Regions from separate parts of the Mycobacterium sp. ML4 genome, predicted to be linked through region 3. Evidence: predicted binding sites of a transcription regulator. Region 3 holds the regulator's gene; each other region holds the start of a gene.
What was found. Region 3 encodes HspR, which represses chaperone genes until heat shock. Its sites were predicted from a motif close to ANNTGAGTNNNNNNNACTCANNT; they were not measured.
Positions count from the first base shown of each region.

Region 1: a site for HspR is predicted at 7,062-7,084, ahead of lon (endopeptidase La). Genes of this name have one in related genera too.
Region 2: a site for HspR is predicted at 7,383-7,405, ahead of clpB (ATP-dependent chaperone ClpB). Genes of this name have one in related genera too.

Region 1 covers NZ_JBTNSY010000019.1:27,467-38,003, forward strand. Annotated here, with positions in the region: gene ACX9NE_RS20840 (enoyl-CoA hydratase/isomerase family protein) at 1-568, opposite strand, end outside; gene ACX9NE_RS20845 (TIGR03618 family F420-dependent PPOX class oxidoreductase) at 579-1,022, opposite strand; gene ACX9NE_RS20850 (EthD domain-containing protein) at 1,031-1,735, opposite strand; gene ACX9NE_RS20855 (hydrogen peroxide-inducible genes activator) at 1,723-2,661, opposite strand; gene ACX9NE_RS20860 (peroxiredoxin) at 2,765-3,352, shown strand; gene ACX9NE_RS20865 (alkyl hydroperoxide reductase) at 3,352-3,888, shown strand; gene ACX9NE_RS20870 (alpha-amylase family protein) at 3,909-5,168, shown strand; gene ACX9NE_RS20875 (DUF1810 domain-containing protein) at 5,165-5,578, opposite strand; gene ACX9NE_RS20880 (alpha-hydroxy acid oxidase) at 5,612-6,844, shown strand; gene lon (endopeptidase La) at 7,097-9,442, shown strand; gene ACX9NE_RS20890 (hypothetical protein) at 9,634-10,062, shown strand; gene ACX9NE_RS20895 (nitroreductase family deazaflavin-dependent oxidoreductase) at 10,221-10,537, shown strand, end outside.
Region 2 covers NZ_JBTNSY010000050.1:4,361-14,897, forward strand. Annotated here, with positions in the region: gene ttfA (trehalose monomycolate transport factor TtfA) at 1-290, opposite strand, end outside; gene ACX9NE_RS28640 (PE family protein) at 717-2,987, shown strand; gene ACX9NE_RS28645 (hypothetical protein) at 3,231-3,377, opposite strand; gene ACX9NE_RS28650 (DsrE family protein) at 3,519-3,959, shown strand; gene ACX9NE_RS28655 (enoyl-CoA hydratase/isomerase family protein) at 3,956-4,783, shown strand; gene clpB (ATP-dependent chaperone ClpB) at 4,780-7,326, opposite strand; gene ACX9NE_RS28665 (FAD-binding oxidoreductase) at 7,469-8,629, shown strand; gene ACX9NE_RS28670 (aldose 1-epimerase) at 8,644-9,534, shown strand; partial or broken gene ACX9NE_RS28675 (PPE domain-containing protein) at 9,686-10,537, shown strand, end outside.
Region 3 covers NZ_JBTNSY010000039.1:12,626-23,162, reverse strand. Annotated here, with positions in the region: gene ACX9NE_RS27640 (beta strand repeat-containing protein) at 1-1,372, shown strand, start outside; gene ACX9NE_RS27635 (heat shock protein transcriptional repressor HspR) at 1,526-1,912, opposite strand; gene dnaJ (molecular chaperone DnaJ) at 1,912-3,081, opposite strand; gene grpE (nucleotide exchange factor GrpE) at 3,142-3,777, opposite strand; gene dnaK (molecular chaperone DnaK) at 3,774-5,642, opposite strand; gene ACX9NE_RS27615 (DNA-binding protein) at 5,992-6,591, shown strand; gene ACX9NE_RS27610 (RES family NAD+ phosphorylase) at 6,576-7,238, shown strand; gene ngg (N-acetylglutaminylglutamine synthetase) at 7,361-9,160, opposite strand; gene ACX9NE_RS27600 (TetR family transcriptional regulator) at 9,296-9,937, shown strand; gene ACX9NE_RS27595 (enoyl-CoA hydratase-related protein) at 9,934-10,537, shown strand, end outside.

The DNA of each region.
Region 1 (10,537 bases), on a different contig from region 3:
GGGCTTCCGGTAGAAGCCGGTCGGGCTCACAGACCCGCCACACCAATCCCATCCGCAACGCTTCCTGGGCGTCGATCCACTCTGAGGACATCAGCAGCCACGCTGCGTTCTGCCGGCCCACCAGCGCAGGCAGCAGATACGAGGACGCCGCTTCGGGTGCCACACCCAGGCTGGTGAACGGGCACTTCAGCCTGGCCGTGGTCGCCATGAAGGCCAGATCTGCGTAGCCGAGGATGGTGGTACCGATGCCCAGTCCGACACCGTTGACAGCGCAGATCAGGGGTTTGGAAAAGGCGTTGAGCGCCTCGATCAAGCCGGGGAAGCCGTATTTTCCTGGCTTGAACTCGGGGTCGGAGATCATCGCCTGCATGTCCGCGACGTCGGTGCCGGCGCTGAACGCGCGGCCCGCCCCGGTTAGCACGACGACGGCAACCTGGGGGTCCGCCGCGGCATCCAACAGCGCCTGTGCGGTCGCGTCGTAGAGCGCTTCGTTGAACGCGTTGAGCGCCTCCGGCCGGTTCAGCGTCAGAGTGCGGACCCGGTTGTCGTCATCGACCAGCAGCGTCACGCTCGGCAGCCTATCCGTTGCTGTAGACGCGGGTCGGCGCGATCAGCACCACCGCGCGCCGCTCTTCGGCCATCACCCGGTCGTATTCATCCCAGTCGTCGTGGGTGCCACCGGCCGCAATGAAGACGTCGCGCAGCAGCAGTCGCAACTGGTCCGGGCCGGACAGCCACGGCCGCGCGTCGTCGGGCCCGGCCAACTCCGCCACGCCCTCGACGGTGGCCCACCGCCAGCCATTGCGGAACGTCACCGCCAGCTGCGGCCGCGCCCGCAGGTTGGCGAGCTTGACCTTGCCGTAAGTGGTGAAGCCGAGCACGGGCTCTCCCCCGGCCGGGTGCCACAGCAGGCCGACGTTCACCAGCGACGCCTGCACGGTGCCGTCCGCGCGCACCGTGGCGATCACCGCCAGGCCACTTTCAGGCGCCGCCAGCGCCACCGCATCCTCGAGCGTCGTCATCTGCTTCCTCACCTCTCTCGGAACGGAGTCCTGATCACATAGCGGCTGGTGGGCACCGTGTCGATGTTCTGGTTTGCGCCGAAGGCGGAAGTGCTGGCCACCATCTTGCCCACCCGGTCCTGCAGGTCGGCGTCGTCGGCGGCGCCGAAAAACGCCTTGAGGTCGTTGACCGCCTCCAGCGGGAACAACTCCTCGACGATGGCCGAGATTCCCGGAGCGTCCGGGGTGAGCGCGCGGACCACCCAGTTCTGGGTGTAACCGAATGCCGACTGAGTCTCCATGGCCACCGGGGTGTGGTTGAGCTGCCAGCGGTCGAGCCAGGTAGCCTGGTCCAGGTCGTCCGGTCGGCGCAGCAATGCAATATTCGCCAAACCAGCTGTGCGTAAACCGAATTCGGATTCCGGACCGGGCATGGGTACGGATTCGGTGACCAGGTAGGCGGCGAGTCGCTCGCATTCGGCGTCCAACACGCGCAGTGCCGCCGTCATCTGCTCGCCGTAACACTGCTGGGTCCACACGCTCACCACCGCCGCGACCGGCGGGTCCAGCGTCGTCAGCGTCATCAGCGAGTCGCGCACCGCGCTGTCGCGGACGTTGACCGTCAGCCCGGGCAGGCCTAGTCCTGATAGTCCGGTGGCCACCGGGCCTCGCAGCCGGGCGCACCAGTCGTCGTCGAATTCGGCCCGCCGCAACACCACGATCACTTTCTCCATCCGCCGAACCTAACGCTGTCGTCGATCAGCTCGGCAATGATCCCGGCAAGCCGTCGGTAGGGCTCGTCGCGGCCGAACGAAGACCGAAACACCAAACCGATTTCCCGGTGCGGGCGCGGTGCCGCGAACCGGGCGAGACCGACACTGCTGCGGGCGGTTTCGACGGCGACCGCCGTCTCGGGGATCAACGTCACGCCCAGGCCACCGGCCACGCACTGCACCGCGGTCGCCAGGGAGGCCGCCCGGGTGTCGGCCGGCTCGGCGCGAACCCCGGCCTCGCGGCACGCGTCCAACGCTTGATCGCGCAGACAGTGGCCCTCGTCCAGCAGCAGCAGCGGCAACTCCGCCAACACGCCAGGCGATACCTGCTGCTTTCCCGCCAGTGCATGTCCCGGAGGCAGCGCCAGCACGAAATCCTCCTCGTACATCGCAATGGAGGTCAGGCCCGCGGAACTCGCCGGCAGCGCCATGACGGCCGCGTCCAGCGCGCCGTCGCGCAGCAGGCCCAGCAGACGCTCGGTCTTGTCTTCGACGACCCGCAAGGACAGGGCGGGCAGACGGCGCGGCAGCCCGGCCAGAACGGCCGGCAGCACGTAGGGAGCCACGGTGGGGATCAATCCCAGCCGCGTCCTGCCGGCCAGCGGATCGCCGGCTCCGGTCGCAGCTTTGGTGAAAGCCTCCGCCGCGTCGACGACCGCGCGAGCCAGCGGCAACAACTGTTCACCTTCGGGCGTAATGCGAACTCGGCGGGTGGAACGCTCGACGAGACTGGTGCCCAGCCCGGTCTCCAGCGTCGCCAGCGCCTGGGATAGAGTCGACTGACTGAGGCCGAGAACTGTTGCGGCGCCGCCGAAATGACGTTTCTGTGCCACCGCGACAAAGGCCCGCAAGCCGGCCAGGGTAGGTTGGAAGCTCTTATCGGACATGCCGATTAGTATAGTGCGATAAATCACCTTTACTTCACAGCTTGGTCGCGGCACCATAGTGACATCACCCTCTAATCTTGAATAGATCCAGTTAAGGAGCGTCATGTCTCTGTTGACGATCGGCCAGCAATTCCCCGCATACCAGCTGACCGCCCTGATCGGCGGTGACCTGTCCAAGGTCGACGCGCAGCAGCCGGGCGACTATTTCTCCACCATCTCCAACGACGACCATCCCGGCAAGTGGCGGGTGGTGTTCTTCTGGCCGAAGGACTTCACCTTCGTCTGCCCCACTGAAATCGCTGCCTTCGGCAAGCTGAACGACGAGTTCGAGGAGCGCGACGCGCAGGTGCTCGGCGTCTCGATCGACAGCGAGTTCGTGCACTTCCAGTGGCGGGTGCAGCACGAGGACCTCAAGAAGTTGCCCTTCCCCATGCTGTCGGACATCAAGCGCGAACTCTGCCAGGCAACCGGCGTGCTCAACGCCGACGGCGTTGCCGACCGTGTCACCTTCATCGTCGACCCGAACAACGAGATCCAATTCGTCTCTGCCACGGCCGGTTCGGTGGGGCGTAACGTCGACGAGGTGCTGCGGGTGCTGGACGCCCTGCAATCCGACGAGCTGTGCGCGTGCAACTGGCGCAAGGGTGACCCGACGATCGATGCCGGAGAACTGCTGAAGGCGTCAGCCTGATGAGCGTCGAAAACCTGAAGGCCGCCCTGCCCGAATACGCCAAGGATCTCAAGCTCAACCTGGGCTCTATCACCCGCACCACGGCATTGAACGAAGAACAGCTGTGGGGAACCCTGCTGGCGTGTGCCGCTGCCACCCGAAACGCTCAGGTGCTGGGCGAGATTGGCGCCGAAGCGGCCGACACCCTCTCGGAGCAGGCCTACAACGCCGCGCTGGGCGCCGCGTCGATCATGGGCATGAACAACGTGTTTTACCGCGGCCGCGGCTTCCTGGACGGCGCCTACGACGACCTGCGCGCCGGGCTGCGGATGAACATCATCGGCAATCCCGGTGTGGACAAGGCGAACTTCGAACTCTGGAGCTTCGCTGTGTCCTCCATCAACGGATGCGGCCACTGCGTGGTCGCCCACGAGCACACGCTGCGGGAATCCGGCGTGGGCCGGGAGGCCATCCTGGAGGCGCTGAAGGTGGCGGCTATCGTTTCGGGGGTGGCACAGGCAATCAGCACCGCCCAGATACTGGCGGCGGTCGGCTGAGTACGACCGGACCCTCGTGGATCGAACACGCGATCTGGTGGCAGGTTTATCCCCTGGGCTTCGTCGGGGCCTTTCCGTCGGAAGATCCGCCGGGCCCGGGGGAACACCGCCTGCGACGGCTGGTCGACTGGTTTGACCACGCCATTGCGCTGGGCGCATCCGGCGTCGCGCTGGGCCCGGTCTTCCACTCCCGCACCCACGGGTACGACACGACCGACCACTTTCGGATCGATCCGCGCCTCGGTGACGATTCCGACTTCGACTATCTGGTCGGCCAGGCGCGCCAACGGGGTCTACGGATCTTGCTGGACGGCGTGTTCAATCACGTGGGCACGGACTTCCCCCGCTACCGCGACCCCGAATCGGCACACTGGTTCAGCGGTGACAATTTCGAAGGCCACGCGGAGCTGATCGCCCTCAACCATAAGGACCCAGCGGTCGCTGACTATGTCACCGAGGTGATGACGCACTGGCTGGACCGCGGCGCCGACGGATGGCGCCTGGATGCTGCTTACACTATGCCGCAACGGTTCTGGGCCGAAGTGCTACCCACGGTCCGGAGCCGCTATCCCGATGCCTGGTTCGTCGGTGAACTGATCCACGGCGACTATGCTGCCGTCGTCGACGGCGCGAAGTTCAACTCAGCCACTCAGTACGAGCTGTGGAAGGCGATCTGGAGCAGCCTTAACGACGGCAATTTCTTCGAATTGGACTGGGCGTTGCAGCGCCACAACTCATTTCTGGAATCCTTTGTGCCGCAAACGTTCATCGGCAACCACGACGTCACCCGCATCGCGAGCCGGCTAGAGCACCCCGCTCATCCCGCCCATGCGCTGGTGATTCTGCTGACGACCGGGGGCGTGCCGAGCATCTATGCCGGCGACGAATTCGGCTTCCGCGGAGTCAAGGAAGAACGCTACGGAGGCGACGACGTGGTGCGGCCCGAATTCCCCTCTCCCCCATTGCCATTGGATGAGTGCGGGGCCGACGTCTGGGCGCTGCACCGGTACCTGGTGGGTCTGCGCCGCCGCCACCCCTGGCTGCATACGGCGAGGACCAGTGCGGTGCGCCTCGACAACAAGCACTACGTTTATGAGTCCCGCAATGGTCGAGACGCGCTACTGGTCGCGCTCAACATCGACGACAAGCCGCTGCGGGTGTCGCTGCCGAAGGCGGGCACAGCCCAAGCCCAACTGATCGCCGGCTCGACGGCGCCCCCCGAGGAGTTTGTCGACACCGTGGAAATCGAACCGCACGGCTGGCGGATTCTGCGTCCCTAAGCCAACAGCCGCAGCGTCAGCGGATCCGGCTCGCCGCCGTAGTACTTATCCAGCAACGCAATCAAGTCCTGGTTGTCATCGGTTGCCCGGGCGAACAGCGTCACCGACGAACGCAGCTTGAGCTGATCGGGCCAGCCGAAGATCTGCCCGGCCGAGCGACCCTGGATATCGTTGACCAGCCTCACGCACTCGCGCAGTCGCGGCCCGAGCAGTTCATGGTCCAGATAGGCGCGGGCCTCCTCCAGCGAGGCGATGCCGTACCGCTGCGCCGTCGGACTGCCACCCAACCCGCGTAGTTGCGGAAACACGAACCACATCCAATGGCTGCGCTTTTGTCCGCCGCGCAGTTCGTCGAGCACGGTGTCGTACACCCGGGCCTGCGCGTCCACGAAGCGCTGTAAATCGAACATCCCTCCACCGTCGCACACTGGTTAGATGAACGAATGGCGGTCAAGCGGCAGGTGCCCAAAATCCGGGATCTGGCTCCGCTCATCCAGTTCAAGCGGCCACAGTTGAACCGCACCGCACGGCGCCTGGACGCCGCGCTGACCATCGAGGACCTGCGGCGAATTGCCAAGCGGCGCACCCCGAGGGCGGCGTTCGACTACACCGACGGCGCCGCCGAGGGCGAGTTGTCCATTGAGCGGGCTCGACAAGCGTTCCGCGACATCGAATTTCACCCGACCATCCTGCGCGACGTGAGCACGGTGTCAACCGGCTGGGATGTGATGGGCGCCCCGGTGGACTTGCCGTTCGGGATCGCGCCGACCGGGTTCACGCGTTTGATGCACGCCGAGGGCGAGATCGCCGGTGCCCGGGCCGCCGCGTCAGCCGGCATCCCGTTCTCGCTGTCCACGCTGGGCACCACGGCCATCGAAGACCTCATGGCCGCCGCCCCGCATGGCCGCAAGTGGTTCCAGCTGTACATGTGGCGCGATCGCGAGCGGTCGATGGCATTGGTCCAGGGCGCCGCGGATGCGGGCTTCGACACCATGCTGGTGACCGTCGACGTCCCGGTCGCCGGGGCCCGATTGCGCGACGTGCGCAATGGGATGTCGATCCCGCCGGCACTGACGCTGCGCACCGTCCTCGACGCTGTGCCGCACCCGCACTGGTGGTTTGATCTGTTGACCACCGAACCGCTGTCTTTCGCGTCTCTTGATCGCTGGTCAGGCACCGTCGGCGAGTACCTGAACACCATGTTCGACCCCAGTGTCACCTTCGACGACCTGGCCTGGATCAAGTCGAAGTGGCCGGGCAGGCTCGTCGTCAAAGGGATCCAGACGCTGGACGATGCCCGCGCCGTCGTCGACCGAGGTGTGGACGGGATCGTCTTGTCCAACCACGGTGGCCGGCAACTTGATCGGGCGCCGGTGCCGTTTCACCTGCTGCCCGTGGTGGCTCGCGAGCTGGGCCGGGACACCGAGATTCTGATGGACACCGGCATCATGTCCGGCGCCGACGTCGTCGCGGCAATCGCCCTGGGGGCGCGCTGCACGCTGGTGGGGCGGGCCTACCTCTACGGGCTGATGGCCGGCGGGGAAGCCGGCGTCCGTCGGGCCATTTCGATTCTCGAGAGCGGAGTCATCCGCACCATGGCGTTACTGGGTGTGACGTGCCTGCAGGAGCTTGCGCCCACACATGTCACCCAGCTTCGGCGGCTGGTGCCGCGATAGCGCGATGCGCACCAGATCGTTGAAGGCCTGACCGGGCTCCACGTAGTTCGAACAGACTGGCGGATAGTGCGTGAGGTACCTGGTGCGTCGTTCGCTCGCGCCGGTGCCCACCCATGCCGGAGTCCTCCGGGTCCGGGGCACGCGGACGGGTGTGAGCGGCACCACCCAATTACCGCGCGGGGCGTATTCGGATGCGGAACAAATCCGGACCCGGCTGGGTTAAGCGAAGCAGACTCAACTCTTGGAGGATTGATGGCTCAAGCCAAATCGGTTCCCGTGCTGTTCGTCACCGACACCATCGTGCTGCCCGGAATGGTGGTGCCGATCGCACTGGACGACGCTGCGCGAGCGGCAATCGACGCTGCCCGTGCCAGCGATTCAGGGCAGTTGCTGATCGCGCCCCGGCTGGACGACCGGTATCCGTCGCACGGTGTGATCGCGAAGATCTTGCAGGTGGGACGTATGCCTGGCGGCGGTTCGGCCGCGGTGGTGCGCGGTGAACTCCGTGCCCAGATCGGCGCGGGCGCATCCGGTCCCGGAGCCGCGCTGTGGGTCGAGGTGACCGAGGTCGCCGAGACCGAGGTGACTGACGAAATCAAGACGCTGGCAGCGGAATACAAGAAGGTGCTGCTGGCGATCCTGCAGCGCCGTGAGGCCTGGCAGATCGTCGACTACGTCAACAGCCTGACCGACCCGTCCGCGCTGGCGGACACGTCCGGATACGCGTCGTACCTGAGCGATGTGCAGAAGCGGCAGCTGCTCGAGACGGTCGATGTCGGGGAGCGACTGCGCGTACTGATCGAGTGGACCGGCGAGCACCTGGCCGAAACCGAGGTCAACGACAAGATCGCCGACGACGTGCGAGCAGGCATGGAGAAGACGCAGAAGGAGTTCCTGCTGCGCCAACAGCTGGCCGCCATCCGCAAGGAACTCGGGGAAACCGACGACGGCGCAGGGTCTTTGGAAGACTACCGGGCACGTGTCGAAGCCGCGGAGTTGCCCGATAAGGTGCGCGAAGCCGCGCTGCGCGAGGTCGGCAAGCTGGAGCGAGCCAGCGACCAGAGCCCGGAGAGTGGTTGGATCCGCACCTGGCTGGACACCGTCCTCGACTTGCCGTGGAATGTCCGGACCGAGGACGCGACGGACCTGGCGGCGGCGCGTGGGATCCTGGACGCCGACCACCACGGCCTGGACGATGTCAAGGACCGCATCGTCGAATACCTTGCCGTGCGGACCCGTCGCGCCCAGCGCGGCCTGCAGGTCGTGAGCGGACGCGGCTCGGGTGCGGTGATGGTGCTGGCCGGTCCACCCGGTGTCGGTAAGACCTCACTGGGTGAGAGCGTGGCCCGTGCCCTGGGCCGCAAGTTCGTTCGCGTCGCCCTCGGTGGGGTGCGAGACGAGGCGGAGATCCGCGGGCACCGGCGCACGTACGTGGGTGCGCTGCCGGGCCGCATCGTGCGGGCCATCGGTGAAGCGGGATCGATGAATCCCGTTGTGCTATTGGACGAAATCGATAAGGTCGGCTCCGACTACCGGGGCGACCCGGGTGCGGCGTTGCTCGAGGTGCTCGACCCTGCGCAGAACCACACCTTCCGCGACCACTATCTGGATCTGGATCTGGACCTGTCCGACGTGGTGTTCCTGGCCACTGCCAACGTGGTCGAGAACATTCCCTCGGCCCTGCTGGACCGCATGGAGTTGGTGCACATCGACGGCTACACCGAGGATGACAAGGTCGCCATTGCCCGCGATTACCTGCTGCCCCGGCAGCGGGAGAGGGCGGCGCTGACCGAGGACGAGGTCACGGTCACGGATGCCGCGCTGCGCAGGATCGCCGCCGACTACACCCGCGAGCCCGGCGTTCGGCAGTTCGAACGGCTGCTGGCCAAGGCGCTGCGCAAGGTGACCACCAAACTCGCTTCCAGATCGGACGGGACCGGTGACCCACTCGTGGTCGACGAACCCGACCTGGTTGGTTATCTTGGCCGTCCGCGGTTCACCCCGGAATCGGCCGAACGGACCGCGGTGCCCGGTGTGGCCACCGGTCTGGCCGTCACGGGCTTCGGTGGTGACGTCCTCTACATCGAGGCCGGCGCCACCGACGGGCCAGGCCAGCCGGCCCTGCAGCTCACCGGGCAGTTGGGCGACGTGATGAAGGAGTCCGCGCAGATCGCGTTGTCCTACGTGCGTTCGCACGCCGACGAGTTAGGTGTGGACCCCAAGCTGCTGGATCGCCGCATCCACGTGCACGTGCCCGCGGGCGCGGTGCCCAAAGACGGTCCGTCCGCAGGGGTGACGATGGTGACAGCGCTGGTGTCGATGGCCACCGGACGCCAAGTCCGCGCGGATGTCGGCATGACCGGCGAGGTCACCCTCAACGGCCGGGTGTTGCCCATCGGCGGTGTCAAGCAGAAGCTGCTGGCCGCCCAACGTGCCGGGCTTTCAACCGTTTTCATCCCGGCGCGCAACGAGCCCGATCTGGATGACGTGCCTGCCGAAGTGCTCGACGCGCTGACCGTCAAACCCATGACGGATGTCGCCGAGATCGTTGCCCAGGCCCTGGAACCGATGGCGCAAATGGCAACGGCCGCCGCCTGAGACCCGCCGGGCAGCTCGCGGGCCGCCCGGCGAAATCTGTCAAGTACCTGGAAGGTTCCTGAAGAAATCCCGGGTGAAGACGTTTAGCCCACTCGGCGCCGGGCTACCCCTTGTTGGGGCAAACAACAACTACACGTCAACGCTGTTGCGCTGCCCGCGTGGCAGTCTCACCCGCATGACAAGGAGTTCGCATGAAGCTCAGCAAGATTGCAGCCACCGCCGCGATGACCGGTGCACTGGGGTCAGCCGCGCTCGGAATTGGCGCCGGTTTCGCGCAAGCCGATCCGTCCGGACCGGGTGGTCCCGGGCCGAATGTGCCCGGACCGAACATTCCGGGACCGAATGTACCGGGCCAGCAGCCTGGGCCGGGCTATGTGCCGGGGACGCCGATTTGTAACGGCGGACCGGGCGTCAATTGCAATGGACCGGGCAGCCCACTTCCCCCTGGGCAAAATGGATTCCCCCCGCCGGGGCACTACAACGACCCTGTTCGCTACGGTCTTCCCGCCGTGTGGTCACCGGAGCTCAATGGGCCGCAATATCCGGTCGTGTTCAACCCGGCCGTCAACCAGTGGGGCGTCTTCGTCAACGGTCAGTTCGTCGCCTACGCCGGGACCTAGCCCCAGGCTCGTAGCCCCACACTCGACGAAGACAGCCGCCTCCCACCGGGGGCGGCTGTCTTCGTGTGCGGAGACAAGTGGAGCAAGCTCGCCGCGCAAAGCCTCAAGGTCTCAGGCACCATTCCGCGGCGGTCACTGTCTTTCCACGTCCTAGCGGAATGGGGGCTGCGCGCACTCGGGGTCCCAGTGGCAAAATCACCGCTGTGAGCGTTAAACGGCAGTTCGTGCACCGTATACAACGGATGGTTGTCAATCCGCTGGGCCGCAAGCTACCGGTCACCATGTTGGAGACGATCGGGCGCAAGTCGGGCCAGCCCCGGCTCACCGCGGTAGGTGGCGCCGTGGTGGACAACCAGTTCTGGATGGTTTCCGAACACGGAGAGCATTCGGACTACGTGTACAACATCAAGGCCAATCCCAAGGTTCGGGTGCGCATCGGCGGGCAGTGGCGCACCGGGACCGCGCACCTGCTGCC
Region 2 (10,537 bases), on a different contig from region 3:
TGCAGCGCGATCACCGTCGCGACCTCTTCGAGGTCGAAGATGTAGACCGCCTCACCGCGGATCTGGCCCAGGACGACGTTGTAGGCCGGGACGTTGCCGACTGTCGACATCACGCCGCGCTTCCACCGGTCCAGGATGTCGTTCGACTCGCGTTCGTAATCGAAACCGTGAGATCGCGCCCATGACCTCCGGCGCCGGCTGCGCCCACGACGTCGATCGATATCGACGTACAGCAGCACCGCCGCACCGACGAAGCACAGTGCGGAGAGCGTGAACCAGAGCGGGACCATCCCCAACAGAGTATCTGCTCGGTGCGCCCAACAGAGAATCCGACCAGGTCACAACCGAATCACGGACTGAACCAGCGCGAATCGGCGTTCTGCGGCAGCCATATGGTGAGCGATGGAGTCGGTGGCGCCGCCGGGCCGGAAGCGGCCTGCGCCGGCGGAGCAAAAAGACCGCTGATTGATCTGTCCTTGGAGCGACGGCACGGGCGGTGACGGCGGCGCCCAAGACCCCGCGAGGGCGGCTTTGCGCGTCCCTCTGGGCTCGCCCGAGGAAACGACCGCGGCAACCGCGGAACTCGTCTACGAATTCCCCGCGAACCATGTCGGTGAATTTCATTAGAGACGACGTCGCGGCACGTCATTAATCGCGGACCTTCAGTAGGTTACTGAACGTCTTCACGTCTTCGTTTCGATGCAGAGGATTGTGTTATGGCATTGCTCACGGTGCCGGACGCCTTGAGGGCTGCAGCCGGCGACCTGGCCAGGATCAACGGTGTGGTGACCGACATCGCCGCCGCCGCCGCAACGCCAATCAGCACGCTGGCCCCTGCAGCCGAAGATGAGGTTTCCGCGGCCATCGCCAACCTGTTCGGCGGCTACGGCCGCCAGTTTCAGACCCTCAACGCCCAAGCCGCGGTGTTCCACAATCAATTCACCCAAGCGCTGCGGGCTGCGGGGGTGGCCTACGGCGGCGCCGAGGCGGCCAACGTCGCACCGCTGCAGGCGGTTGAACAACAACTGCTTGGGGTCATTAACGCCCCCAGCCAGGCCCTGCTGGGGCGGCCACTGATCGGCAACGGTGTCAACGGCACGCCCGCTAACCCGAACGGCGGGGCCGGCGGGTTGCTGTGGGGCAACGGCGGCAACGGCTACAACCAAACAACGGCCGGGCTAACCGGTGGCGCGGGGGGCGCGGCGGGGCTGGTCGGTGACGGCGGGCTGGGCGGAATGGGCGGACCCGGTGCGCGCGGCGGCACCGGCGGCGCTGGCGGCTGGCTGTACGGCAACGGCGGCGGCGGCGGCGCCGGCGGGACGGCCACTTTGGCGGGTATGGCCGGCGGCGATGGCGGCGGCGGCGGTCGCGCCGGATTGATCGGGACCGGCGGAGCCGGCGGCGCCGGTGGCGCCGGCGCTGCGGGGTTTGCCGGCAGCGCGGGCAACGCCGTGAACCCCGACGGCGGTATCGGCGGTGCCGGCGGTGCGGGCGGCGATGGCGGGGCCGGCGGCGTCGGCGGCCTGCTGATCGGTGACGGCGGAGTCGGTGGGGCAGGTGGCGCCGGCGGCGAGGGCGGGGCTGGCGGCAACGGGCTCACCGGTGCGGACGGCGTCGCCCCCGGAGCAAACGGAACCAATGGAGGCGACGCCGGTTACGGCGGTGGCGGCGGTCGCGGTGGAGACGGCGGTGTGGGAGGCACCGGCGTAAACGGTCAAGCCTCCAGCGGGGTCGGCGGCGGCAACGGGAATGGCGGTAACGCAGGCATAGCGGGGAACGGCGGCAACGGAGCTCAAGGCGCCGCAGGCAGCGCCGTCGCTCCCGGCGGCACCGGTGGCAATGGCGGCAATGGCGGTGACGCGGGCCGGGGCGGCGACGGCGGCCTTGGTGGCTCCGGATCTACCGGCGGGGCGACCGGCGCCAACGGCGGCTCCCCCGCTGCCGGCAACGGAGGCGCCGGCGGAAACGGCGGCAGCGTGAGTGGCACCGTGGGCACCGGCGGAAGAGGCGGCAGCGGCGGCAGCGGCGGCGACGGCAGCGGCTTCGCCGTCGGCGGCAACGGTGGCACAGGCGGTGATGGCGGCCGGGCCGGCTCGTCTTCCGGCTCGGGCGGCAGTGGCGGCGTCGGTGGCAACGCCGGCAGCGGGACCACCGGTGGTACCGGCGGGCGAGGCGGCAACGGGGCGGGCGGCGGCGACTTTTCGAGCATCAATGGCGGGAATGGGGGCGCCGGCGGGAACGGTGGCACCGGGACCGCGGGTGACGGCGGGGCCGGCGGCGATGGTGGCCGGGGCGGGTCCACCAGCGCCAGCACAGCGGGCACCGGCGGCAACGGTGGGGCCGGCGGCGCCGGAAACGGCGGCAGAGGCGGTACGGGCGGTAATGGGGGCGCGGGGGGTGCGACGTTCGCGTTTGGCACACAGGCCGGCGCCGGCGGCGTTGGCGGCAACGGCGGCGCGGGTTGGGGCGGTGCTGGCGGCGGCGGCGGAGCCGGAGGCGACGGCGGTAACACCGCCTTCGGCAGCAAGGGCGCCGGCGGCCCCCCTGGGACGGGGGGCGCTGGCGGTAACGGCGGCGCCGGCGACAACGGCGGAGCTGGCGGTGCCGGCGGCACCGGCGGCAGCGCTGGCAGGCTACTCGCCACCGGCGGGGCGGGGGGCAACGGCGGTAACGGCGGGCACGGTAACGGCTCGACAAGCGGCGGTACCGGTGGACAGGGCGGCGTTGGCGGATTGGGAGGGGCTGGCAACCAGTTCACCGCAGGCGCGGCGGGCGGAAACGGTGGTACCGGCGGCAACGGCGGCAACTCCGACGCCGGTAGCGGAGGCACCGGTGGCAACGGCGGTACCGGAGGCACCGGCGGACCCGGAAAGGACCTGCCGGGCCAGCCGGGCGGCACCGGCGAACCCGGTAAGCCACCGATCGGCTCGTTGGGAGGTGCCGGCGGCGCATTCGGCAGGGGCGGCAAGGGTGGCGGTCAACAATAGAGCTGCACCAACGCCAGGCGAGCCCGACCGAAGTGACCCGCGACTGCGCGTGAAACCCCAGCGCAGCCCCCGGCACGTTGTCGCCGCGCTGATGTGGACGGGCACCACGTCTTCGTCGCGCATTTCGATGGGCCAGCTGCATCCTGATCAGCCGATCGCGGATCGCCTATGCGTCATTGACCGGGTCGACGCCCTCGCTGCAACACCCGTGGGACGGAGGAACGTCAATGATCAGTGGACCGATTAGCCGGCAGTGGGACGCGGCACCGGTCCCGATGCACGGACGGCGATGGCGGCAGCTCCGCCTCCGGCACCGGCGGCACCGCGCGCCGGAAAGCGGCGGCGGGCAACTTTCGCCAGCGCGCGGAGGTTCTTGGCTGCTGGCGACATACTGAGCGTATGAAGGTTCGAGTGAGTATCTTGATCGTGTGAATCTGACGGAGTGGGCGCGTACTCAGGGTGTACCTCCGCAAACGGCGTCCCGGTGCTTCACGGAGGGGACGCCGCCGGTAACGGAGAAGGAGCACTCAATTGTCAGGTCCTGACGAATCGCTGCATATTGACGTCCCCGTCGACCTCGAAGAGGTGAAGGTCGCGTTCAGCGTGGCGTCGCTGACATTCGAAGGCGACATGCCGGCCGTGCTATTCCATGCCGGAATCGTCCTTGCCGATGCCGCGGCTTGGAAAGTGCAGCCTCATGTGGTCGTCGTATTCCACACCAATGCCGGACACGTCACGCTCGACGACGAGGTTTACAACGCCAACCGGCACGTCGCAACCGGCAACCCCTACAAACATGTGATCACCGGCCTGTTGACCAAAGGCGCGCAGATCGAACTCTGCGGTGCCACCGCGAGGGCAATGGGTTGGGGCAACGGTGACCTGATTCCAGGCATCAAGGTCAACCGAAATGCGATGGCGAGACTGACGCAGTTGGTGCAGCAGGGATTCGTCAAAATCTCCGAAGCGTGACGTATGAGGACTACCGGCTAATCCGGGTCGCCGGCGCGGACGGGATCTGCCGGGCCACCATCGATCATCCGCCGATCAACCTGCTGGATCGTGGGTTGCTCACCGAGATCCACCGGCTGCTCGCAGAGATCGTCGACGACGACCAGGTGCGGGTGCTTGTCGTCGACTCCGCCGACCCGGAGATCTTCATCGCCCACGCCGATGTCTCGTTGATCCAGGATCTGCCCGCCGACGACCTCGCACTGCACGAGGAGCTGTCGTTCTTCCACGCCGTCACCGAACGAATTCGGAACCTTCCGAAGGCAACGATCGCGGTGATCGAGGGTGTCTGCCGCGGCGGCGGTTGCGAACTCGTGATGGCTTTCGACATGCGCTATGCCCCACAGGGCACCACGGTGCTGAGCCATCCGGAGGTGTCGGTGGGCATCATTCCCGGCGGCGGCGCTACCCAGCGACTGCCCCGGCTGATCGGCCGGTCCCGGGCCCTCGAAGTGATTTTGGGCGGTATGGACGTCGACTCGGAAACCGCGGAGGCCTGGGGGTACATCAACCGGGCGCTGCCCCCCGACCAGCTGCGCCGATTCGTCGACCGACTCGCCGCGCGCATCGCGTCCAGTCCGCCGTCGGCCATCGCCGCGGCCAAACATGCCGTGGCGGCCGCGCCCGGAGATCTGCAAACCGGCCTGCGCATCGAAGATCAGCTACTACGCCAGACTGTCGCGCAGCCGGCCGCGCAGAAACTGCTGAAAGCAATCTTCGACGCCGGCGCCCAGACCCGGGAATTCGAGCTGGGCGACCGGCGCCGACGAACAGGCGCGGATTAGCCGAGGATCAGCGAGTCGCCGTCCGGGCTGACGTTGACGGGCACCACGTCGCCGTCGTGCACCTCGCCGGCCAGCAGCAGCTTGGCCAACTGGTCACCAATCGCCTGCTGCACCAGCCTGCGCAAGGGCCGTGCGCCGTACACCGGGTCGAAGCCCCGCTGCGCCAGCCACTGCTTGGCCGGCAGGGACACCTCGAGCTGCAGGCGCCGCTGTGCCAACCGCTTGTCCAACTGGGCGAGCTGGATGTCGACGATCTGCACCAGCTCGCCGGGCTCGAGGCCGTGGAAGATGATCACGTCGTCGAGCCGGTTGATGAACTCCGGCTTGAACGCCGTCCGCACCGCGGCCATCACTTGTTCCTCGCTGCCACCCGACCCCAGGTTGGAGGTCAGGATGAGGATGGTGTTGCGGAAGTCGACCGTACGGCCCTGACCGTCGGTCAGCCGGCCCTCGTCGAGCACCTGCAACAGCACGTCGAACACGTCCGGGTGGGCCTTTTCGATCTCGTCGAACAGGATCACCGTGTACGGACGCCGCCGCACCGCCTCGGTCAGCTGACCACCCTGGTCGTAGCCGATGTAGCCGGGAGGCGCACCGACCAGCCGGGCCACCGAGTGCTTCTCGCCGTACTCGCTCATGTCGATGCGGACCATGGCGCGGTCGTCGTCGAACAGGAAGTCCGCCAACGCCTTTGCCAGCTCCGTCTTACCGACGCCGGTCGGGCCCAGGAACATGAACGAACCGGTCGGCCGGTTCGGGTCGGCGACGCCGGCCCTCGACCGCCGCACGGCGTCCGACACGGCCTGTACGGCCTGGCGCTGGCCGACGACCCGCTTGCCCAGCTCGTCCTCCATGCGCAGCAGCTTGGCGGTCTCGCCTTCCAGCAACCTGCCGGCCGGGATGCCGGTCCACGCCGAGACCACGTCGGCGATGTCGTCGGGGCCCACCTCTTCCTTGAGCATCATGTTCTCTTGGGCCTCGGCCTGCGGCAACGCGGCGTCGAGCTTCTTCTCGACCTCGGGGATGCGGCCATACCGCAGCTCGGCGGCCTTGGCCAGGTCGCCGTCGCGCTCAGCGCGCTCGGACTCGCCGCGCAGCTCCTCCAGCTGTTCCTTGAGCTCACGGACGACGTCGATGGCATTCTTCTCGTTCTGCCACCGCGTGGTCAGCTCGGCGAGCTCCTCCTTTTTGTCGGCCAGCTCGGCGCGCAGCTTCTCCAGCCGCTCCTTGGACGCGGCGTCTTCCTCTTTGGCCAGCGCCATCTCTTCGATCTCCAGCCGGCGCACCAGGCGCTCGACCTCGTCGATTTCGACAGGCCGCGAGTCGATTTCCATCCGCAGCCGGCTGGCGGACTCGTCGACCAGGTCGATGGCCTTGTCCGGCAGGAAGCGGGCGGTGATGTAGCGGTCGCTCAACGTGGCCGCGGCCACCAGCGCGGAATCGGTGATGCGCACCCCGTGGTGCACCTCGTAGCGGTCCTTCAGCCCGCGCAGGATGCCGACGGTGTCCTCCACCGATGGCTCACCGACGAACACCTGCTGGAAACGGCGCTCCAGCGCGGCGTCCTTCTCGATGTACTTGCGGTATTCGTCCAGAGTGGTGGCGCCCACCAGGCGCAGTTCGCCGCGGGCCAGCATCGGCTTGATCATGTTGCCGGCGTCCATCGCCGACTCGCCGGTAGCACCGGCACCGACGATGGTGTGCAACTCGTCGATGAAGGTGATGATCTGGCCGGCGGAGTTCTTGATGTCGTCGAGCACGGCCTTGAGCCGTTCCTCGAACTCACCGCGGTACTTCGCACCGGCCACCATCGAGCCCAGGTCCAGGGAGATGACGGTCTTGTCGCGCAGGCTCTCCGGCACGTCGCCGGCCACGATGCGCTGGGCCAGGCCCTCGACGATCGCGGTCTTTCCGACGCCCGGTTCACCGATGAGCACCGGGTTGTTCTTGGTACGCCGGGACAGCACCTGGACCACCCGGCGGATCTCGTTGTCGCGCCCGATGACCGGGTCGAGTTTGCCCTCGCGGGCCCTAGCCGTCAGATCGGTGGAGTACTTCTCCAGCGCCTGGTAGGTGGCTTCGGGGTCGGCGCTGGTCACCCGCGCGCTGCCGCGCACCTTGACGAACGCCTCTCGCAGTGCTTGGGGGGACGCTCCGTGGCCGGTCAGCACCTTGGCGACTTCGGAGTCACCGGTGGCCAACCCGACCATCAGGTGCTCGGTGGAGACGAATTCGTCGTCCATCTCGGTGGCCAGTTGCTGTGCGGCGGTGATGGCCGCCAGCGACTCGCGGGACAGCTGCGGCTGCGAACTGGAGCCGCTGATCTGGGGCAGCTTGTCCAGCAGGCGCTGCGCCTCGGCGCGGATGGTGGCGGGATCTACACCGACAGCCTCCAGCAGTGGTGCGGCGATCCCGTCGTTCTGCGTCAGCAGCGCCATCAGCAGATGCGCGGGCCGGATTTCGGGGTTGCCGGCCGCCGATGCGGCCTGCAGCGCCGACGTCAGTGCCGCCTGTGTCTTGGTTGTCGGGTTGAAAGAGTCCACGACCCCTCCGTTCTCGTGTGTGAGTAAAACCTTGTCGCGTACTCCAACGCCGTCAAGGTTGAGTCTGTTCCGCTCAACTCTAACTTCTTTGCCGCATCTGCGCGAGACCCGTATCGCACGCGCGCGCCTAGAATCGGCATCCGTGGGGCTCGAGGACCGGGATGCGCTGCAGGTGTTGCGGGACGCTTTTCGACCCGCCGAGACAACGCTCGTCCACCGCTTCTACACCCACTGGTTTGCCATCGACACCACGGTTCGTGACCTGTTTCCACCCGAGCTGGACGCCCAGCGCACGGCATTCGCACAGGCGATGTACTGGCTCTACGGCGAGCTGGTCGCCCAGCGCGCCGCCGAGCCGGTGGCCTTCCTGGCGCAGTTGGGTCGCGATCACCGCAAGTACGGCGTGCTGCCCGCCCATTACGGAACGCTGCGCCGCGCTCTGTATTCGACCCTGCGCACGCACCTGGGCAGCGCGTGGACCGATGCCGTCCAACACGCCGCCGACCAGTCGCTGAACTTGTTCACCGGCGTGATGAGCGGCGCGGCCGACTCCGATGAGGCACCCGCGTGGGTGGACGGCACGGTCATCGAGCACTCCCGGGTGTCGCGCGATCTGGCGGTTGTCCGGCTGCGCCTGGACCGCCCGATGCATTACCACCCCGGCCAATACGTCAATGTGCAGATTCCGCAGTGCCCGCGCCGCTGGCGCTACCTCAGCCCGGCGATCCCCGCTGACCCGGGCGGTGGCATCGAGTTTCATGTCAGGGTCGTCCCGGGCGGGCTGGTGAGCAACGCGATCGTCGGCGAAACCCGCCCTGGCGACCGGTGGCGGCTGTCGGGCCCGCACGGTGGCATGCATGTCGACCGCGACGGCGGCGACGTGCTGATGGTCGCCGGCAGCACCGGCCTGGCACCGTTGCGGACGCTGATCATGGACCTCAGCCGCTTCGCCGTGAACCCGCGGGTACATCTGTTCTTCGGCGCACGCTACCGCTGCGAGCTCTATGACCTACGCACGCTGTGGCAGATTGCGGCGCACAATCCGTGGCTGTCGGTATCGCCCGTTTCCGAATACAACAACGACCCTGCCTGGGCCGCCGACTATCCCGACGTGTCGCCGCCGCGGGGCCTGCACGTGCGCCAGACGGGTCGCCTGCCCGACGTGGTGGCCAGGTATGGCGGTTGGGGCGACCGGCAGATCCTGATCTGCGGCGGGCCCGCCATGGTCCGTGCCACGAAGACGGCGCTGGTCGCCAAAGGCGCTCCGCCCCAACACATCCAGCACGATCCGCTGTCACGCTGACCCGAGGAGAGACCGTGCACGTCGTCACGCTGCGCGACCCGTCGTCGTCGGTCGCGGCCCGGTTCGTGCCGGAAGCGGGCATGATCGGCACCTCGCTGACCGACGCAGGAGTGGAATTGCTCGGCCAGCGACGGGGCCTCGACGCGTACCTGTCGGCGGGCAAGACGATGGGCATCCCCGTGCTGTATCCGTGGGCGAACCGGTTGGGCGCCGATACCTATGCGGCCGAAGGTGTGACGGTCACGCTGCGGCCGGGCGAGAACGGTGTCCGAGCCGACCCGGCCGGCTTGCCGATACACGGCGTGCTGGCCGCGTACCCGAATTGGCAGGTGACGTCCGAATCGGCCAACGAACTGGGTGCCGAGCTGAATTTCGGAGCGGACGAGCGGTTATTGGCCAGCTTCCCGTATCCGCACCTGCTAGCGGTAACGGTGAGACTGGCCCAGCGGACGCTGACGATACGCACCACGGTCAGCCCGACCGGTGACCGCGCGGTGCCGCTGTGCTTCGGTTATCACCCGTATCTACAGCTGCCGGACACCGACCGCGCCGAGTGGATGATCGAGACACCGCCGCTGCGGCATCTGTCCCTGGATGAGCGCGGCCTGCCCGCCGGCGGTACCACCACCCAGCCTGCGCGATCACAGCGGTTGGGCGACATGACCTTCGACGATGCATACGACAACGTGGAGGACGGAGCCGTCTTCGCGGTCAGTGCCGCCGGCCGCCGCCTCGAGGTGTGCTTCGAACAGGGCTACTCCGCGGCACAGATCTTCGCTCCCCCCAGCGAGGAAGTGATCTGCTTTGAGCCGATGGCCGCGCCGACGGATGCGTTGCGTCGCGGCGGTTACCGCGTTGCCTATCGCGGCGAATCTGCGGTGGCCCAGTTTTCGATTCGGGTGTGAGTTGTCTCAATCCGGACATTTTTCGTCGAATCAACGACAAACCCGCACGGCACCTCCTAATAATCTTTACGCCAGAAAGCCCTAAGCCCGACAATGTGACGGCGTCGCCTGCCTCTGCAACGATGGCCAACCGTTCCAGCCAGGAGAGCTGATGAATTTCGCCGTCTTGCCCCCCGAGGTCAATTCGGCGCGAATACATCTCGGCGCCGGATTGGGGCCGCTGCTCAATGCGGCAGCGGCCTGGGACGGCCTGGCCGTCGACTTGGGTTCGGCCGCCACCTCCTTTTCTTTGGTGACCTCAGGGCTCACCGGTTCCGTGTGGCTGGGTCCTTCCTCGGCGGCGATGTCGGTCGCCGCCGCACCCTATCTGGGATGGTTGAACGCGGCAGCGAGCCAAGCTGAGCAGGCGGCGCTCCGGGTGCGGTTAGCGGCAGCCGCGTTCGAGGCGGCATTGGCGGCCACCGTGCATCCGGCCGTCATCGCAGCTAACCGCACTCAGTTCGTGTCATTGGTGCTGTCGAATCTGCTCGGGCAAAACGCCGCGGCGATCGCCGACTCCGAGACCCAATACGAACAGATGTGGGCCCGGGACGTGGCCGCGATGTTCGATTACCATGCCGAGGCCTCCGCAGCACTGTCGGCGTTGACGCCCTTCCGGTCGACGCTGCAGGGGCTGACCAGCCCGGCGGTCGGCGCCTACGGGACCGTCGTAGCCGCGGTCAATGCGACAGCGGCCGCTGCGCAGGACCCGATCGCCGGCCCCTTCCGCAACCTGGGATTAGCCAACGCCGGGCAGGGCAACGTCGGAAATGCGAACATCGGCGACTTCAATTTGGGCTCGGGCAATACGGGCAGTGGCAATATCGGCAGCGGCAACATCGGGACCGGCAATATCGGTTTCGGCAATTCCGGTTCCACGCTGACAGCGGGACTCCGCAACATCGGCTTGGGCAATACCGGCAATAACAACATAGGCTTCGGCAATTCCGGTGACAACAACATT
Region 3 (10,537 bases):
CGGCGACCACAACGTCGGCGGCAGCAACATCGGTAGCGCCAACTTGGGCGCTGGGAACATCGGCAGCGGCAACGTCGGGTTCGGCAATGCCGGCAGCGCACTGACGGCGGGACTGAACAACATCGGTATGGGCAATACCGGAAGCTACAACTTCGGCTGGGGCAATACCGGCGACGGCAATATCGGCTTCGGCAACACCGGCAGCCGAAACATCGGTATTGGGCTGACCGGCGAAAACCAACGCGGCTTCGGCGGCCTGAACTCCGGCAGCGGCAACATCGGTTTGTTCAATTCCGGCACCAACAACGTCGGCATCGGGAACTCGGGCACCGGCAACTGGGGCATCGGCAACTCCGGCAACTACAACACCGGTATCGGCAACACCGGCAGCACCAACACCGGGCTGTTCAACTCCGGCATCGCCAATACCGGGATCGCCAACTCCGGCGACTACAACACCGGATTCTTCAACGCAGGCGAAACCAATACCGGCAGCTTCAACACCGCGGACCACAACTCGGGGGGCTTCAACTCGGGCAACTACAACACTGGCTATTTCAACGCCGGCAACTACAACACCGGCCTGGCAAACAGCGGCGACGTCAACACCGGAGCCTTCGACTCGGGCGACTACAACAACGGCTTTTTCTGGAGAGGCGACCATGAAGGCCTGGTTCACCTCTCGTACAAGGTGACCATTCCGGAATTCCCGTACCAAGGCGACGTGCACGGTGACGTCGTGCTGCCAATCCAGGGCGAAATCAACAAAATCACTCAGGACATGTTCACCATTTCGCGGATTCCGATCAAGGTTCAACTGGAGCAAAAGGTTTGCTATCCCATTCCCTATCCGCCATGGTGGCAGTGCTCGACAATAACGATCACGGTCTATGACGGTGGCGTCGGCGGATGGACTGTTCCGGCGAGTGTGCTGTCCCAGCCAATTCCCATCGATAGCACCGTTAAGGCGACGTTTGATAAGTTCGGCCACGGCACCGCAGGGCCCTACTCCTTCGGTTTCGACTTCGAGCAGGGACCGGGATTCTTCAATTCAACGACGAGTCCGTCGTCGGGCTTCTTCAACTCTGGCGGTGGTAGTTCCTCCGGATTCTTCAACACCGGCGCCGGCAGTCTGTCTGGCCTGCTGAACCTCGGAACCAACCACTCAGGCATCTGGAACGCCGGCGGATTGGAAGACTCGGGCTTCTTCAACTTCGGCACGCTCGAATCTGGCCTGTTGAATAAGGGCAACACCGTTTCGGGGGTCTTCAACACCAGCTCAGTGGACGTCGCGACGCAGGCTTTCGTGTCCGGCGTCGCAAACATTGGCACCCAGGTGTCTGGCTTCTTCCACGATCTCAGGCTGCCGTGACAATCGTTCGCTCGCCCGCTACCGCGGGCTCCGCTCACCGGCGCGGCTCACCGGCTACATCCGATGGCGCCGTTCGCTCGCCCGCTACCGCGGGCTCCGGCTTATGGCGCCGTTCGCTCGCCCGCTACCGCGGGCTCCGCTCACCGGCGCGGCTCACCGGCGCCGCGGCTGCCAGACGACCAGCGCCGTGCTCTTGGGCACCACCGCGACCTCGCGCCGCTGGTTGGCCCGCAGCACCGCCAGTTCCTCGGCCATTTCCTTCAACCTGGACTGCAGCGCTTCGACCTGATTGGTCAGCTCGATGATGCGCTTGATGCCGGCGAGGTTCACGCCCTCGTCCTGCGACAGCCGCTGCACCTCCCGCAGCAGGTTGACGTCATGTTCGGAATAGCGACGGCCGCCACCGGGAGTGCGTTGGGGCCTGACCAGGCCGAGCCGGTCGTAGGTGCGCAGCGTCTGCGCATGCATGCCGGCCAGCTCAGCGGCCACCGAGATCAGAAAGGTCCTCGACTCCTCACTTTTCTTCGGGTTCATGGCCATCAGCGATTACCCGCCCATCCGGCCCTGGGGTCGAAGCCGCTGGATCGTTCGGCCGCCGCATAGGCTTCCAGCGCCTCCCGAGCCGCGCCCTCCACGTTCGGCGGGACCGCGACCTTGACGGTGACGAGCAGGTCGCCGCTGCCGCCGCTGCGCTTGGGCACACCGCGTCCACGCACCCGAAGGATCCGGCCGTCCGCGGTACCCTTGGGCACCCGAACGCCGACCTTGCCATCCAGCGTGGGCACTGAAAGCGTTGAGCCCAAAGCCAATTCGGTGAAGCTAACCGGTACGGTCACGGTGAGGTCGTCGCCGTCGCGGCCGAACACCTTGTCCGGGCGCACATGGACGGTGACATACAGGTCACCCGACGGAGCACCGCGCAGCCCGGCCTCACCCTGCCCGGCCAGCCTGATCCGCTGACCGTCCTCGACACCGGGTGGGATCCGCACGTTGATGGTCCGGGTGCGGGTAGTGGCCCCGTTGCCGCCACACTCCTCACACGGGTGCTCGATGATCGAACCGCTGCCCCGGCATTCGGTGCAGGGCTCGGAGAAACCGAATGCACCCTGGTTGCGGCTGATCACCCCCGAGCCGTTGCAGTTCGGGCACACCTTCGGGCTGGTGCCCGGACGCGCGCCGCTGCCATGGCAATTGGTACACGGCGCCGGGCTGGTCAGCCGTAGCGGCATCGCCACACCCTTGGCGGCCTCGACGAAATCCAGTTCCGTCTCGGTCTCCAGGTCGTTGCCGCGCCGCGGCCTACTCGGCCGGGTGCTGCCACCGCGGCCGAACAGGCCGCCGAACAGGTCGCCGATGTTGGCGCCGCCGGACCGGCCGGCGGCGTCGAACAAGTCGTTCAGGTTGAACTCGGCGCCATCGCCACCTCCGCCGAAGCCGCCGAAACCACCCGCATCGAACCGACGGCCACCAAAGCCGCCGCCGGCGAACAACCGGCGGGTTTCGTCGTACTCTTTGCGTTTGGCTTCATCAGACAAGACGCTGTACGCCTCGGAGACGGCTTTGAACCGTTCGGCTCCGGCGGGATTCTTGTCCGGATGCAGATCGGAGGCCAGCTTGCGGTACGCAGTCTTGATCTGCTTGGCGTCGGCATCGGAGGGGACGCCAAGCTCCTTATAGAAGTCTTTTTCGACCCATTCACGTTGAGCCATGTCGCGTCACCTCCTTACCTCTCTCGTTGATTCTGTTGATTCTGTGCCTTGAAAGTGGAATCAGTCACCGGAGCCGTCGGCGTTATCGGTCGTGTCGGCCTGTCCGGTTTCATTCGCGTCGACCGGATCGTGCTCGGCAGGCCGATCGGCGACGGTTTCGACGACCGCGACCAGTGCATTGCGCAACACGTGCTCGCCCAGCTGGTAGCCCTGTCGCATCACCGTGCCGATCACCGGCTTCGCGTCTTGGCCGCCACTGCCCTCGTGCTGCACGGCTTCGTGTAACACCGGGTCGAAATCCTCACCTTCTTCACCAAATGGCTTGAGCCCCAGGCCAGTCAACACGTTCATCAGCTTGTCGGCGACGGCCTTGAGCGGACCGGACTCCAAATCACCGTGCTTGCGCGCCCGCTCGATGTCGTCCACCGCGTGCAGCAGTTCGCCGACCACGGCGGCCCTGGCTCGTTCGGCCGCGGCCTGCTGGTCGCGCATCGCCCGTTTGCGGTAGTTGGCGAAGTCCGCCTGCACCCGTTGCAGGTCGGCGGTCAGCTCCGCCACCTTGTCCGACGAGTCGGGCGCGACCGCCGCTCCCGGCGCCGGAGCGCCGGGAGGGCTGTGCCGCACTTCACCAGTTTCGGGATCGATCCGCCGCTTGTCGGTGACAGTCACCGGCTCCTGTGGATTTCCGTCCGTCACTTGGACTCCCGGTCGTCGTCGACCACCTCCGCGTCCACGACGTCGTCCGAGCCGGCCTGGTCGAACCCGCCACCTGGCTGTCCGCCACCGGCGGCGGCGCCCTCGGCCTGCGCGGCCTCGTAGATCGCCTGTCCGAGCGCCTGGGACTCTTGGCCCAGCTTCTCCATCGCCGACTTGATCGCGCTGATGTCATCACCGGCCAATGCCGCCTTGGCCTCGCCGACCGCGGCTTCCACCTTGGTCAGCGTATCCTCGGGGACCTTGGACCCACCCTCGGCCTCGCGTTGCTCCTTGACGAATTTCTCCGTCTGGTAGACCAGCGTCTCGGCCTGGTTGCGAACGTCGGCTTCTTCGCGCCGCTTGCGGTCTTCGTCCGCGTGCGCTTCGGCATCCTTGATCATCCGGTCGATCTCTTCCTTGGAGATGCCGGAGCCCTCCTGGATGCGGATCGTGTTCTCCTTGCCGGTTCCCTTGTCCTTGGCCGTGACGTGCACGATGCCGTTGGCGTCGATGTCGAACGTGACCTCGATCTGGGGGACACCGCGCGGCGCCGGCGCGATGCCGGTCAGCTCGAACGAACCGAGCAGCTTGTTGTGCGACGCGATCTCGCGCTCACCCTGGTAGACCTGAATCTGTACCGACGGCTGGTTGTCGTCGGCCGTGGTGAAGGTCTCCGACCGTTTCGTCGGGATGGTGGTGTTGCGCTCGATGAGCTTGGTCATCACGCCGCCCTTGGTCTCGATACCCAGGCTCAGCGGCGTAACGTCAAGCAGCAGAACGTCTTTCACCTCACCCTTGAGGACGCCGGCCTGCAAAGCTGCGCCGACCGCCACAACTTCATCGGGATTCACTCCCTTGTTGGGCTCCTTGCCGCCGGTCATCTCCTTGACCAGGTCGCTGACCGCGGGCATGCGGGTCGAACCGCCGACCAGCACCACGTGATCGATGTCGCTCACCGAGATCCCGGCGTCGGCGATCACCGACTGGAACGGTTTGCGGGTACGGTCCAGCAGGTCTTGGGTGATGCGCTGGAATTCGGCCCGGGTGAGCTGCTCGTCGAGGAACAGCGGGTTCTTGTCCGCGTCGACGGTGATGTAGGGCAGGTTGATCGAGGTGCTCTGCGAGCTCGAGAGTTCGATCTTGGCCTTTTCGGCGGCTTCCCGAAGCCGCTGCATAGCCATCTTGTCCTTGGTCAGGTCGATGCCGCTGGTGCCCTTGAACTTCTCAACGAGCCAGTCGACAACGCGCTGGTCCCAGTCGTCACCACCGAGGTGGTTGTCGCCGCTGGTGGCGCGCACCTCGACCACACCCTCGCCGATCTCGAGCAGCGAGACGTCGAAGGTACCGCCGCCGAGGTCGAAGACCAGGATGGTCTGTTCCTTCTCGCCCTTGTCCAGGCCGTAAGCCAGTGCGGCCGCGGTCGGTTCGTTGACGATGCGCAACACGTTGAGACCGGCGATCTGGCCGGCGTCCTTGGTCGCCTGACGCTGGGCGTCGTTGAAGTAGGCGGGCACGGTGATGACCGCGTCGGTGATGTCCTCACCGAGGTAGGCCTCCGCATCGCGCTTGAGCTTCATCAGCACGCGGGCGCTGATCTCGGGCGCGGTGTACTTCTTGCCGTCGATCTCGATGGACCAGTCGCTGCCCATGTGCCGCTTCACCGAACGGATGGTGCGGTCGACGTTAGTCACCGCCTGGTTCTTGGCGGGCTGGCCAACCAGCACTTCGCCGTTGCGCGCGAACGCCACGACGGATGGAGTCGTCCTTGAGCCCTCGGAATTGGCGACGACGACGGGGTCGCCACCCTCCAGAACCGAGACGACGGAGTTGGTGGTCCCGAGGTCGATGCCGACCGCACGAGCCATAGTGATTCCTCCTGTAGGTAGAGCTTCTGTCTTGCACTATGCTGAGTGAACCCCGCTCAAGACTGCTCCGGTCGGCATCATGCTGTCAACCCAGACTTGAGTCTGATTCACTCAACTTGTCGACCATGCTAACGGCATGGGTGCGAACTTTGTTCCCGGGGTCGTCCCAAGGTGTGTCGTTGTTGTCCCTGGGGGGCGCGACGAATCCCGCCACGAGTTCCGAGGCGCCGCGAATCGGCCTAATAGGACACCGACTCGAGGGCGCGAAAGCCTCTCGCCCAGTGCGCAGATCCATCTAACGGTGATATACCGCCGTTAATTAACGTTAGTACGCGTGAAGGGTTCGCCGATGGCTACTGATGAGCTGGACCAACTCTTGCTAGACCGGTTCAACTTGCACCGCTCCGACCTGATCGCGGCACTCAAGGCGCTCCCCGCGCATCGGCCGTGGGCGGCCACTCTCACCGCCGACGAGGCCCGGCTACTCGACGACGCCGGCTTCACCGAAGATCCCGAAGCGTACGCGGAGATCGCCGCCGATGTCACCGCCCACATGGCCAGGTTGTACAGCACTGCCTACACCGCCGCCGAGGTCAGAGAAGGGCTGGGCGTCAACGATTCCCGGGTGCGGCAGCGCCGCCTCGCGCACACGCTATGGGCGATCAACGACGGCGGCACGTGGGTATACCCCGCGATTCAGTTCGAGACCGTCGACCGCGGCCACGACAAGCCAGCCAAACTCAAGCAGGTCCGCGGCCTCGACGAGCTGCTGCCCGCCTTGCTCGCCAGGGAGCTGCACCCAACTGCGGTATCCGGCTTTCTCATGACCCCGCAGCCCGATTTGCGCATCGATGGTCAACCGAAGTCGGTGCGGGAGTGGCTGTTGCACGGTGAATCCGTCGAGCCCGTACTCGGACTGATCGAGATCGGCGAATGGGCGGCGACTTGACCGTCGACCCCATGCTGCCGGGCCCTCCACCACCGCACGTACTGCGTTCGCTCGGCATCGACGATGACGAGATGCGCGCGATCGAAGTCGACGAGATCTGGTGGCGCGTCCATCGCACTGAGGGCGAGCACATACTGGCGTGGAACGCATTGCGCACTTTTGGGCCGGTGCTGCGGTTCGACCCTCACCCCCTACCCAAAGCTGAACATGTGCAGCATGGCGTTTGGTACGGAACCTCAACCCCGTGCGCTGCACTCGGCGAGGCCTTCCAAGTGGACCGGACCATTGACCGTGAACTCGGCCGCCCATATCTAACCGGTTTGTCATTCACCCGCCCACTCATGGTCATCGACCTCGCCACAGACAGCCAGGGAGCGTGGACCACACGCGCCGGCGGCACGTTCGCCATCTCGACGGCCCCGCATACCGTGACTCAGCAGTGGGCGCGGCACATTACAGAGGCATTCCCCCATCTCGACGGCCTGCGCTACAACAACCGATTCGCTGGCGACCCATGCCTGGCACTGTTTACACCGGCCACATCTGCGATGCCGGCCCGGCCGAGAATATCGCTGCCCCTGGCCCATCCCGATCTAGCCGGCCGCATCGCCAGCGCAGCGAAACGTCTCGGCTACGGCGTGGTTTGACAGAGGATGCGGTTGCGGTTGGGATTCCCGACGCCCACCGCGGCAAGTCGGCACCGAGGATTCCGAAAGCTTGGTGAGAATCGCCGACCAGCCGCGCCTCAAGTGCCGGCAACGACGCGGCATCAGCCCGGCTGGCCGCCCCGGCCTTCGGTGCTTGACTCTTCCGGAGTCCAGGGCAACGGCGGTCGAGGTTGACCGGGGAACAGGAAGTCTACGAACGCCGCGACTGTGGGTTGCGGTTCGTGATTGGCCAAGCCGGGTCGCTCGTTGGCCTCGATAAAGGTGTAGTCGGCGGCCGTGACGTCAGGCACGAGAAGATCGATGCCGGCCACCGGGATTCCGATCACCTCGGCCGCCTTGACCGCTACCTGACATAACTTCTCATTCACTTGGCCGGTCACGTCACGCAACTTCCCGCCCTGATGCAGGTTGGCGGTCGCGCGAACCCGTAGCACGGTGCCTTGCGGCAATACGTCATCCAGCTGCCAACCCGCCTTGGTGATCGTCTCCTGCAGAAGGTCATCGACAGGGATGCGAGACTCACCGCCGGTAGCGGCAGAACGCCGTCGGCTCTCGGCCTCGATCAACGCGCGCACACTGTGCTTACCGGTACCGATCACTTCCGGAGGCATCCTCAACGCTGCCGCCACCACCCGGCCATCGATCACCACCAAGCGCAGGTCGTCGCCGTGCGCCCGCTTTTCGATCAAGACTTCCGGGTCCTGCTCCCTCGCTCGTGCCAACGCCGCGGTGAGCTCGTCCGGACCGTGGCCGCCAGTCACCCCCACTGTGATGCCTTTACCCTGCTCTCCGCGGCGCGGTTTGATCACAGCCTCTTGGATTTCATCGAGGAACGCATAGTCGTTTTCGTCAAACGTGGCCAGCCGCGCCCGCGGCACGACAATGCCCGCCGCCTTCACCAGACGCCGCGTCAATCGTTTGTCGTCGCATCGGCACATCGCGATTGCCGAGGTGTACTCCGACAGCGACTCGCGGGTGATGACCGTGCGGCCACCATGCGACAGGCGCATTTCTCCCGTCTCGGAGTCCAGAACCTCGACGCGGATGCCGCGGCGAAGAGCTTCTTCGGCAATGATCCGCGCGTAAGGATTGAGGTCGTCAACCGTTTCCGGCGAAGACGTGAACAACGGCTCGTTGATGGTGTTCTTTCGCTTGATCACCAGCACCGGGACGCGACGGAAGCCGAGCTTCTCATAAAGCGCGATCGCACCTTCGTTGTCATGAGCGACCGAAAGGTCGAGATACGCCTTGCCCTCTCGCCGAAAGCATTCGGCCATGGCGCGGCTCAGGGCTTCCCCGATGCCCGGGACGGCTGCGCCAGGATCCACTGCGAGAGTCCACATGCTCGCGCCTCGCTCCGGATCCGAAAAGAGCACCTCGTGGTCGACACCCGTGGCGGTGCCGATCACCGTGCCGTCGCTGCGCACTGCGACCAGGTAGGTCACCGCGTCCACGTGCAGGTGGTTGTACCAGATGGTCTCGACCGGCGCGGGAACCATTCCGCACTTCACGAAGATCCGATTCATGGCGTCAGCTTCGGCGCGGGAACCCAGGGTGCGCACCGTGACGCCCTCCAAAGACTGTGCCGAGTCGTTCGGCTCGGTCAATCGCAGCCGATAAGTGTGACTCGGGTCGATGAACAGTTCAGTGGGTGCTTTGGCAACGACGATGTGCGATTCGGGTGCATAGATACACACGTCCCGTCGTCCGGGCGCTTCGTTGCGCAAGGCTTCGACAAGCGTGGACGAGCTAGCGAAGGTCTGACCGAAGATCAGCCGGCCCCAGCCCAATTCGAGGTCAACATTTTGTTCCATCGCCTCGACCAGGTGCGGCGGCGAGGCGTCGTGAAGGCCCAGAGTGATCGCCTCTGGATGGTCTTCGGCGGCTTCCATCGCGCACATGATTCCGTGGGTCTACCCATTTCGAGGCGTGATCACCCGTCGGCGACTACACGCCGTTGTGTCATTCATCTCAGCGAACCAGCGCGACCGGCCCGCGCCGATTAACAGAGCATATGCTCTGTTACCATGGTCACTATGCCGCGGCCACGCATATACGACCCCGACACAGTGCTGGACGCCGTTGAGTCGCTGGCCGTGGCGTCCGGCCCGGGCGCGGTGACCATCCGGGCGATCAGCTCACGCACCGGCGTTTCCAATGGCGCGCTCTATCACACCTTCGGATCGCGGGCGGGACTGCTGGCACGAGCCTGGCTCAGGGCGGGACGCCGCTTCCTCGATGCGCAAACCGCAGCGGTCGACGCGGCGCTCGCCGGCCACGAAGCCCGTGTCAGCGCCGCAGTCAAAGCCGTAGCGGCGGCCGCCGACGCGCCTGCGGCATTCGCAGAGCAGCATCCTGACTCGTGCCGGCTGCTGCTGACAATGCCGCGGGAACAACTGCTCGACTCCGAGCCACCGGACGAGATCACCAAAGAGATCGGTGATCTCGAGGCACAGCTGGTCGGTCTGATGATCCGGCTGGCACGCATTGTCTGGGACCGTAAAGACGCCGCAGCGGTGGACACCATCACGATCTGCATCGTCGACTTGCCGACGGCGATCCTGCTGCGTCGCGATCGACTACATAGTCACACAGCGCGCGCGCAGTTGCGCGCCGCGGTCCAGGCAGTACTGCAAATCGAACCACCCGTGCGTCAACCCGGAAGGAAAACCCCATGACCATTAGCCTCACCTACCACGAGAAGATCGCCGTACTGGATCTCGGTGATGACGAAAACCGGTTCTCCCCAGACTTTCTCGATGCCATCAATTCCCACCTGGACGACATCGAATCCGGCGGCGCGCATGCTCTGGTTACCACGGCGACGGGCAGGTTCTATACCAACGGGCTGGACCTGGATTGGCTCGGCGCGCACGGGGAGCAAACCGAGTGGTACGTGGGCCGGGTCCAGGATCTGCTCGCGCGGGTTCTTACTTTCCCCATGCCCACCGCCGCGGCCATCATCGGTCATGCGTTCGGAGCCGGGGCCATGCTGGCCATCGCCCACGATTTTCGGGTGATGCGCACCGACCGCGGTTTCTTCTGCTTTCCCGAAGTGGACATCAACATCCCGTTCACACCCGGCATGGCGGCGTTGATCCAGGCCAAGCTGACGCCGCAGGCGGCGGTCGCGTCCATGACCGCCGGGCGCCGCTTCGGCGGTGCCGATGCCGCCGGCACCGGGATCGTCGACGCCACCGCGGGCGACGGTGAGGTGACCGACGCCGCCGTCGAACTGCTCCGACCGCTGGGCAGCAAGGATCGCGGCACCCTGGGCG